DNA from 3 places in the Mesorhizobium sp. CNPSo 4689 genome. Region 1 is predicted to be linked to each of the others. Evidence: predicted binding sites of a transcription regulator. Region 1 holds the regulator's gene; each other region holds the start of a gene.
What was found. The regulator PhoB, encoded in region 1, activates phosphate uptake and scavenging genes when phosphate is short. The targets are predictions, from matches to a motif close to TGTCATNNANCTGTCAT.
Positions count from the first base shown of each region.

Region 2: a site for PhoB is predicted at 1,834-1,850, ahead of AC04SI_RS31745 (PhoX family protein). Genes of this name have one in related genera too.
Region 3: a site for PhoB is predicted at 1,693-1,709, ahead of AC04SI_RS15880 (DUF1045 domain-containing protein). Genes of this name have one in related genera too.

Region 1 is NZ_JBWLUZ010000003.1:458,930-462,175, forward strand. Features, by position in the region: gene pstB (phosphate ABC transporter ATP-binding protein PstB) at 1-254, shown strand, start outside; gene phoU (phosphate signaling complex protein PhoU) at 293-1,003, shown strand; gene phoB (phosphate regulon transcriptional regulator PhoB) at 1,020-1,709, shown strand; gene AC04SI_RS07345 (ROK family protein) at 1,773-3,017, opposite strand.
Region 2 is NZ_JBWLUZ010000058.1:12,156-15,401, reverse strand. Features, by position in the region: gene AC04SI_RS31765 (SulP family inorganic anion transporter) at 1-130, opposite strand, end outside; gene AC04SI_RS31760 (helix-turn-helix domain-containing protein) at 210-476, opposite strand; gene AC04SI_RS31755 (phosphatase PAP2 family protein) at 568-1,269, opposite strand; gene AC04SI_RS31750 (hypothetical protein) at 1,382-1,723, opposite strand; gene AC04SI_RS31745 (PhoX family protein) at 1,918-3,246, shown strand, end outside.
Region 3 is NZ_JBWLUZ010000010.1:28,030-31,275, reverse strand. Features, by position in the region: gene iolE (myo-inosose-2 dehydratase) at 1-509, shown strand, start outside; gene AC04SI_RS15890 (DUF3329 domain-containing protein) at 574-792, shown strand; gene iolB (5-deoxy-glucuronate isomerase) at 798-1,610, shown strand; gene AC04SI_RS15880 (DUF1045 domain-containing protein) at 1,748-2,455, shown strand; gene AC04SI_RS15875 (alpha-D-ribose 1-methylphosphonate 5-triphosphate diphosphatase) at 2,474-3,246, shown strand, end outside.

The sequences.
Region 1 (3,246 bases):
TGATCCTGATGGACGAGCCCTGCTCGGCGCTCGACCCGATCGCCACAGCCCGCGTCGAGGAGCTGATCGACGAGCTGCGTCAAAACTACACGATCGTCATCGTCACGCACTCGATGCAGCAGGCGGCGCGTGTGTCGCAGCGCACGGCCATGTTCCACCTCGGCTATCTGGTCGAGGAGGGCGCCACCGACAAGATGTTCACCAACCCCGACGACAAGCGCACGCAGGACTACATCACCGGCCGGTTCGGCTGAGTGGTCCGGCGGCAACTTTCAGGCACGAGGACAGGATCATGGGTGAACATCATACCGTCGCCTCTTTCGACGAGGATCTCGGGCAGATCAGCAAGCTGATCTCCGACATGGGCGAACTGGCCGGCGCGATGGTCGGCGGGGCGACCAAGGCCCTTCTGAATTCCGACAATGCACTGGCACAGAGGGTGGTCTCCGACGACGCCATCATGGATGCGCGCCAGCGCGAGCTGGACGACCGCGCCATCACGCTGATCGCCAAGCGCCAGCCGATGGCCAACGATTTGCGCGCGGTGGTCGGTTCTATCCGCATGGCCGGCGATCTCGAGCGCATCGGCGACCTTGCCAAGAACATCGCCAAGCGCGTTGGCACCGTCGGCCTCAGCGTCACGCCGCGCGACCTGTCGCACTCCATCGATGTGATGGCGCAGTTGGTGCTGGTCCAGGTGCAAGGGGTGATCGAGGAATACGCCGCCGCAGACGCCGCGGCACTCGCCAAGCTTCGGAACGACGACGAGCGCATCGACGTCAAATACACCTCGGTGTTCCGTGAGCTGCTGACCTACATGATGGAAGATCCGCGCAACATCACGGCCTGCACGCATCTCTTGTTCTGCGCCAAGAATCTGGAGCGCATTGGCGACCATGTCACCAACATCGCCGAGAACGCCTACTATGTGCTGACAGGCTCGCAATTGCCAGCCAATCGTCCCAAGCAAGACGAGACAGCGATGTCCGCGCCGGCTGCATGACAGGGGTAACCGACTGATGATAGCGCCACGCATCATGGTGGTGGAGGACGAGGAGCCGCTGGGGGTGCTGCTCCGCTACAATCTGGAATCCGAAGGCTACCAGGTCGAGGTGGTGACGCGCGGCGACGAAGCCGAGATCCGCCTGCAGGAAAACGTTCCCGACCTGCTGGTGCTCGACTGGATGGTGCCGGCGGTTTCCGGAATCGAGCTTTGCCGGCGCCTCAGGATGCGGCCCGAGACCGAGCGGCTGCCGATCATCATGCTTACGGCGCGTGGCGAAGAGAGCGACCGCGTGCGCGGCCTCTCCACCGGCGCCGACGACTATCTGGTCAAGCCGTTCTCGACGCCGGAATTCATGGCCAGGGTCAAGGCGCTGCTGCGTCGCGCCAAGCCGGAAGTGCTGTCCAGCATGCTCAAGGTCGGCGACATCGTGCTCGACCGCGAGTCGCACCGGGTCTACCGCAAGAAGAGCGAGATCAGGCTCGGGCCGACCGAGTTCCGGCTGCTCGAATTCATGATGCGGCATCCGGGCCGGGTGTTCTCGCGCAGCCAGCTGCTCGACAATGTCTGGGGCGAGACGATCTATATCGACGAGCGAACGGTCGACGTGCATGTCGGCCGGCTGCGCAAGGCGGTCAACAATGGCCGCATGCCCGACGTCATCCGCACCATCCGCGGGGCAGGATACGCGATCCGGGAAGATTAGGTATGTGCTGATATTCAGGCCTGCGAACGGCGCGGCCTGGCCTCAACACATCTCAAGTCGCGATCAAGCCACGTTCTTTCCTGCCGAACCCGTTCGCTGCTGGACGCCCGGCGCGAAAATCTCCTGGTCGACGAAGCCAAGCGCGCGCATGGCGCAGCCCTCGCGGATCAGCGGCAACTCATTCGGCTCGGTGTCGAAGGAGATCGATTTCGAGTGCTGGCCGCCGGCGGTCTGGGCAATCGCCTCGCGCAGCGCCGGTTCGATCAGATCGAAAGCGGCGGCGCTGACGCCGACCATGGCGACGGGTGCGGGATCGATCAGCGCGAACAGGCTGCCAAGGCCGAAGCCGAGCGCCTCGCCCGCCTTGCGGTAGGCTTCGCGCTCCGGCCCGTCGCTCTCGCGCGCCCGGGCGGCGAGCGCGCGCATGTCGGCGTCGCCGACATCGGTCGGTTCGGCATCCTCACTCATCATCCTGGCGTTGCGCCAGATGGCATAGTTGCCGGCATAGGCTTCGACGCAGCCGCGCCGTCCGCAGCGGCAGAGCGCGCCGCCCGGCCGGTGGATCATGTGGCCGAACTCGCCGCCGGACGAATGAGTGCCGGTGAACAGTTCGCCCTTCAGCACCAGCCCCATGCCAATGCCGTGCGAGAGCAGGATGGCGATGAAATCGTCGCGGTAGCGTTCGGGATCGCGCCATTGCAGCGCCACCGCCATCATGTTGCAGTCGTTTTCCATGGTAGCGGGAATGCCGAACTCGCCTTCCAGAATGTCGGCAAAGGGGATGTCGGTCAGCGACGTGATCGGCGACCACAGCATGGCGCGGGCATGGGTGTCGGTGATGCCCTGGATGCCCATCGCGATGCGGGCGACGCTGCGGACATCGAGATCGGGATCCTCGAACCGGCGCCGGACTATCGCCGTGCATTCGCCGATCAGCTCGTCGCGCGGCATGGTCAGCGTGTCCAGGCGGCGTTGCTCTTCGGCAATGACCTGCCCGGCATAATCGATGACGGCGACGGAGAGGAAGTTGAGCGACAGCACCACGGTCATCACCGCGGTGGCTTCCGGATTGAGGCCGAGGCCGACCTGTGGCCGGCCGCGCTTCAGCGAAGCCGCTTCGCTGGGCTTGCTCTCGGTCAGGATGCCTTCCTGGATCAGGTCGGAGGAGATCGCCGAAATGGTCGAATGGCTGAGGCCAGTGGTCGCGGCGATCTCGGTCCGTGACGGCTGGCCAGCCCTGCGCACGGCCGAAATCACCATCGCCCGGTTGCGCCGGCGTAGATCGTCGTGGCGGATTCCAACCGACATGGCCTGCGTCTCCTCCCTGCCGCCGCCGCTTCGTGAACGTCGAAGGCCGTCGACGCGCTCACTGAATATTGGCAGAATCGGGAAGTCCTGTCATTTATTTATTCCGAGACCCGAAAAAAATTCGACGGCCGTCAAAAACCGTCAGAATCGATGTTGACAGCGCTTCGGCGTTGGATCAGTATTTTTTCGAGGCTCGAAAAAAAGAGAGCCTTGTGCCGGCCTTCGGGTC
Region 2 (3,246 bases), on a different contig from region 1:
CGGCGATGGCATCGGCCCTGAAGTGCTCGAGCGTGTAGCCCTCGCGCAGCACCGTCACCAGTTTGGGCGTGAACAGTTCAGAGAAAGTTGGCCGTACCGGTTGATGCGTCTTCCGCCGGATCTGATCCATGGACTGCCTTCCGCGTCTCGGAGGCGGCGGGGATCGTCGGCAGGATGTCGGCGGTCGCCGTCGCGACTTTCTTGCGGGCTCAGTTCTGTGGGTTCTGCGGCGCTGGCTTGAGGCGTACGCCCCTGCCGCCGCGCTCGCTGGCCTGGTTCTCGCCGATCAGCTCCACCCCGGCCTCGTCGAGGGCCTGGATGACCTTCATCAGCGTGTCGACCACGCCCCTGACGACGCCGTCGCTCGCTTCCATGCGCTGGATGGTCGGAAGCGAAACTCCGGCGCGCTCGGCCAGCGTCTTCTGATCGATGCCGGCCAGCGCCCTTGCGGCGCGCATCTGCGCGGCGGTGATCATCGGCCAGAACCCTTGTCTGAGTCTGCAGTGTCAATGGATAATATAAGGATCATGATGTTTCAAGCATCATTACAAACAGATGAAACATGGGTCATTCGCTATCCGTCACCGCTTTGCGCCGCTGCAGCACGCGCGCCACGAGCCAGCACAGCATGGCCCAGGCGAAGCCGGCGCACCAGCCGGCCAGCACGTCGGAGGGCCAGTGGACGCCGAGATAGACGCGACTGATGCCGACCAGCACGGTGGTCAGCACCGCGAGGCAGAGCACAAAGATCTTCGTCGTCCGGCCATGCAGGAAGCGGGCCGCCAGCGAGCCGAGCGTCAGATAGGTCACCGCCGACAGCATGGCGTGGCCGCTCGGGAATGAGAACGACGTCTCGTTGACGAGATGCGAGACGAGATCCGGCCGCGGCCGATCGATGCCGGCCTTCAGCAGGCTGGACAACACCTGGCCGCCGGCCACGGCGACGAAGATCAGCAGCGCCGTTGCCGGCCTGCGGATCATCAAGAGATAGACGATCACCGCTGCCGTGATCAGCACCAGCACACTGGCGCTGCCGAGGCTGGTGATGTCGCGCATCGCCCCTTCCAGCCACGGCGGCCCGATCGGGCTGTCGGGTTGGCCCGCCTTGCGGAAGGCGAGCAGGATTTCGGTATCGAAGGCATGCGCCGTGCTCGCCCGCGCCACCTCCATCAATTCCTCGAAACCCCACAGCCCGCCGGCGATCACCAGGCCGGCCAGCAGCACCGGGAATTCGATGCGGTTGAGCAATGCGTGAGCGAAGGTCTTCATCGGGTCCCGCTAGAGTGGTTCATCGTTTCACGGAAACGCCGAACCGCTCTTTCCCTTTGTTTTTGGCGCAATTCCGAACGGAAAACCGTTTCACACTTTTCCTGAAATTGCTCTAGAGGCGCGTTTGCAGATAGGGCCCGAGCATGATCAGCGCCACCGCCGCGACCGCCAGCACGATGCCGGTCGCCTGCAGCGCGTTGACGCGTTCGCCGAAGAACACCAGCGCCACGACATTGACCGACACCAGTTGGATCACCGCCGACAGGCTGAACGACACCGACATGCCGAATTCGCGGATCAATCTCAGCATGATAAGATTGCCCAGCGAATAGAGCGCCAGCGTCACCACGATCTTGCCCAGGCTCGGCGCCAGCCCCCATTGCTTGGCCGCCGTTGCCGCCAAGAGGAAGATCACGGTCGAAATGCCGAGCTGAAGTAATCCGGAAAGACTCACTTTTTGCCCCTGAATGACGTTTGTGGCAGCCCTTGTTTCCGAAGCGTGCCGGGACGTCAAGCAACGTCCATCGCACCAAGGTCCGGCTGGTGATTGAACCCGGCTTACAATGTCACGAAAGTGTGATCAGCCGACTGTAAGGGTCGAACAGGTACCCATGCTCCAGCCACACCAAAAAGCCAGAGGCAAGTCTCATGACCGACGATCGCTCCCCCGACGCCCGTTTCCGCACCAGCCTGCTCGAGGAAAATGACGGCCCGGCCACCAACCCTACCGACAACCGCACCATGGGAGAGATCATAGCCTCGCGCTTCTCGCGCCGCGGTTTTCTGAAAGGTTCGCTCGCCGTCTCGGCCATTGCCGCCACCGTCAGCCCGCTGGCATTGGTCAGCGCCAACAATGCCCGCGCCGCCGAAGGTTCGGCCTTCTCCTTCGACGAGCTCGAAGCCGGTATCGACGACAAGCATCACGTAGCACCCGGTTACGATGCCGATGTGCTGCTTCGCTGGGGCGACCCGCTGTTTGCCGATTCGCCTGAATTCGACCCGACGAAGCAGTCGGCCGAGGCCCAGCTGAAACAGTTCGGCTACAACAACGACTATGTCGGCTATATCCCGATCGACGGCTCGGCCGAGCACGGCCTGCTGGTCGTCAACCACGAATACACCAACTCGCACCTGATGTTTCCGGGCATCGTGAAAATCGTCGACAAGGACGGCAAGAAGGCGCTCGAAGTCGCACCGCTCAGCAAGGAGCAGGTCGATGTCGAGATGGCAGCACACGGCGGCACCATCGTCGAGATCCGCAAGGACGGCGGCAAATGGCAGGTCGTGCGCGACGGCAAGCTCAACCGCCGCATCAGCTCCAACACCGAAATGGCGCTGTCCGGCCCTGCCGCCGGCCATGACCGCCTCAAGACCAGCGCCGACCCGTCCGGCACCAAGGTCATCGGCACCTTCAACAATTGTGCCGGCGGCGTCACGCCCTGGGGCACCTATGTCATGGCCGAGGAAAACATCCACGGCTATTTCTCCGGCGAACTGCCGGCCGACCACAAGGAAGCCACCAACTACAAGCGCCTCGGCATTCCCGAAGGTGCCTATGAGTGGGGCGCGCACTATGACCGTTTCGACCTCGCCAAGGAACCGAATGAGGCCAATCGCTTTGGCTGGATCGTCGAGGTCGACGTCAACGACCCAGCTTCGACGCCGCGGAAGCGCACCGCCATGGGCCGCTTCAAGCATGAGGGCGCCGAATCGATCGTCGCCAAGGATGGCCGCGTCGTCTTCTATCTCGGCGATGACGAGCGCTTCGACTATGTCTACAAATTCGTCACCAAGGGCACGTTCAACCCGAACGACCGTGCCGCCAACATGAACCTGCTCGACGACGGCACGCTGCATGTCGCCAAGTTCGTTGAGGACGGCTCGGTCGAATGGCTGCCGATCGTCTTCGGCCAGGGCCCGTTGACGGCCGAAAACGGTTTTGCCGATCAGGCCGACGTGCTGATCGAGACGCGCCGC
Region 3 (3,246 bases), on a different contig from region 1:
CCGAATTCGGCGAATGGTGTGCCGAGAAAGGCATGCCGCTGTCCTATCATCACCACATGGCGGCGGTCGTCGAGACCGAGCCGGAACTCGACGCCTTCATGCGCCATTCCGGCGAAGGCATTCCGCTGCTGCTCGACGCGGGTCATTTGGCCTTTGCCGGCGGCGACGTGCTGCGCGCCATCGACAATCATCACAAGCGCGTCAACCATGTTCACGTCAAGGACGTACGCATGGGCGTGATCGACAGTCTCGACCGCACCAGGCAGTCCTTTCTCGACGCCGTGGCGCTCGGTGCCTTCACCGTGCCCGGCGACGGCTCGCTGGATTTCGGCGCTATCGTGCAGAGGCTGGCGGATCATGGCTATGAGGGCTGGTTCGTTGTCGAGGCCGAGCAGGATCCAAAGAAGAATCCGCCGCTCAAAATGGCCCAGGTCGGCTACAAGGAGCTGATGCGGGTGATGACGGCTTCGGGGTACACGGTCGAGACGCAAGGCTTCCCCAACGCATGAACGCTGGATTTGCCGTGACCGGCGGCCTATCCGAGGTCCGGTTGGTGAAATCCGGATTGGCCCGATGAAAGATAATGAGCACCCGTTCTTCCGGCCGCTGTGGCGGCGCGTTGCCATCGTCGCGGTCTGCCTGATCTGGTCGGCAATCGAGTTCGCCTCCGGCACGCCATTCTGGGGCGTGATCGCGCTCGGCTTCGCTGGCTACGCCGTCTGGCAGTTCTTCTACCTCTACAAGCCAGCCGAAGAGGGCAAGGCACCGACCGAGCCCGAACCGAAGGAGTAACCCAGATGTCGAAGCTGCTCGTCAAAGCCAACAAGGGCCATGGCCGCGTCGCCCATGTGACGCCGAAAAATGCCGGCTGGACCTATGTCGGTTTCGATCTGCATCGGCTGAAGCCCGGTGAAAGCGCGTCCGGTGAAACCACAGATCGCGAAGTCTGCCTGGTCTTCGTCACCGGCAAGGGCAAGGCAAGCGTCGGTGGCAAGGATCTTGGCCTGCTCGGCCAGCGCATGTCGCCCTTCGACGGCAAGCCGTGGTCGGTCTACATGCCCGAGGGGTCGGACTGGTCGGTCACCGCCGACACCGATCTCGAGCTTGCCGTCTGCTCGGCGCCGGGGCTTGGCGGCGGCCTGCCGGTTCGCGTCATCGCGCCCGACGATCTTGGCCAGGAAACCCGCGGCAAGGGCACCAACACGCGTTACGTCACCAACATCCTGCCGGAAGGCAAGCCGGCCGATTCGCTGCTGGTGGTCGAGGTCATCACGCCGGGTGGTCACACCTCGAGCTATCCGCCGCACAAGCACGACCAGGACAATCTGCCGGCGGAGTCTTATCTCGAGGAGACCTACTATCACCGCCTCAACCCACCGCAGGGCTTTGCCTTCCAGCGCGTTTACACCGATCCCGACACAGACGGCGCGCGTGCGCTGGACGAGGCGATGGCGATCGAGGATGGCGATGTCGTGCTGGTGCCCAAGGGCTATCACCCTTGCGCAGCTTGCCATGGCTACGACCTCTATTATCTCAATGTCATGGCCGGGCCGAAGCGCACCTGGAAATTCCACAACGCGCCCGAGCACGAATGGCTGATGAAGGCGTGATCCAGAATTTGTTGGTCCAGCACGGAAAAATCGTCGGCTAAGGACCCCGCTGGGTCGATTTGCCATCGAAAACTCTTCAAAGCTTCGTCAATCCGTCATGGAAATCACCTATGGCAGCGGGCTGACGAGGTTTTCTCATGCGCTACGCCATTTACTTCACTCCCAGGCAGGACGAGCCGCTGGCGCGGATCGCCGCCAACTGGCTTGGCCGCGATCCGTTCGGCGCCGCGACCCGGCCGGTCGAGGCCGTCGGTGAATTGTCGGCGGCGGAAGTCGCCTTCCATACGGCGTCGGCGCGGCGCTACGGCTTCCATGCGACACTGAAGGCGCCCTTCCAGCTGGCGCCGAACGAGACGGAAGCCTCGCTGCGCGCGGCACTCGACAGCTTCGCCGAAGCGACCATGCCGGTCACCATTCCACGCCTCGTCGTCGGCCAGATCGACGGCTTTTTCGCGCTCGTGCCGGAAGCGCCGCTGCCGGCGCTCAACCGTTTTGCGGATGACGTTGTGCTCGGCTTCGACCGCTTCCGCGCGCCGCTGACCGAGGCTGAGATCGAACGCCGCAGCCCCGATTCGCTGAAGCCGGCCGAATTCCGCAACCTCTGCCAGTGGGGCTACCCCTACGTCTTCGAGACCTTTCGCTTCCACATGACGCTGTCCGGCCGCGCCGCGTCACAGGAAAGCCCTCGTCTGCGCGCAGCAATAGACAGCCTGTTCGCGGAGGTGCTGCTGCGGCCGGTGCCCGTCGATGCGCTTACGCTGTTTGTCGAAACCGAACCGGGCGCGCCGTTCATGGTGCTTTCCCATCACGCGCTCGGGCGTCGCCCGGCCAGAAAAACTGCCTGAGATCAAGGACTGCCTGAAATGACCGCCGAGACCGTTCTCACCAACGCCCGCATCGTGCTTGCCGACGAGATCGTCGAGGGCTCGCTCGTGCTGCGCGACGGCCTGATTGCCGCCATCGATCCCGGCGCCGCCCGCACCGGCGAGGACATGGGCGGCGACTACGTGATCCCCGGCCTGGTCGAACTCCACACCGACCATCTCGAGGGCCACTACGCGCCGCGGCCGAAAGTGCGCTGGAACCCGATCGCCGCCGTGCTTGCCCATGACGCGCAGGTGGCGACCGCCGGCATCACCACCGTGTTCGACGCCTTGCGCGTCGGCATGGACGAGGATGCCGACCTGAACTCCGCCGACATCCGCAAGCTGGCCGATGCGATCGAGGATAGCGTCGAGCAGGACCGGCTGCGGGCTGATCACTTCATCCATCTGCGCTGCGAAGTTTCGGCACCCGATTGCCTGAGGGCCTTCGCCAATTTCGAGACCGATAAGCGGGTGAAGCTGGCTTCGCTGATGGATCATGCGCCGGGACAGCGCCAGTTCGTCAATCTCGAGACCTATGCCTATTATTACCAGCGCAAGCTGAAGCTGACGGATCGCGCCTTTCAGAAGTTCTGCGAGAAGCGCATGGCGGAATCGGCCATGAACTCCGGTCCCAACCGCGTCTTCATCGCCGCCGCCTGCCATGAGCGCGGCATCGTGCTGGCGAGCCACGACGACGCCACCTCGGGCCATGTCGAGGCGGCGATCGAGCAGGGCGTGCGCGTTGCCGAATTCCCGACCACCGAGGAAGC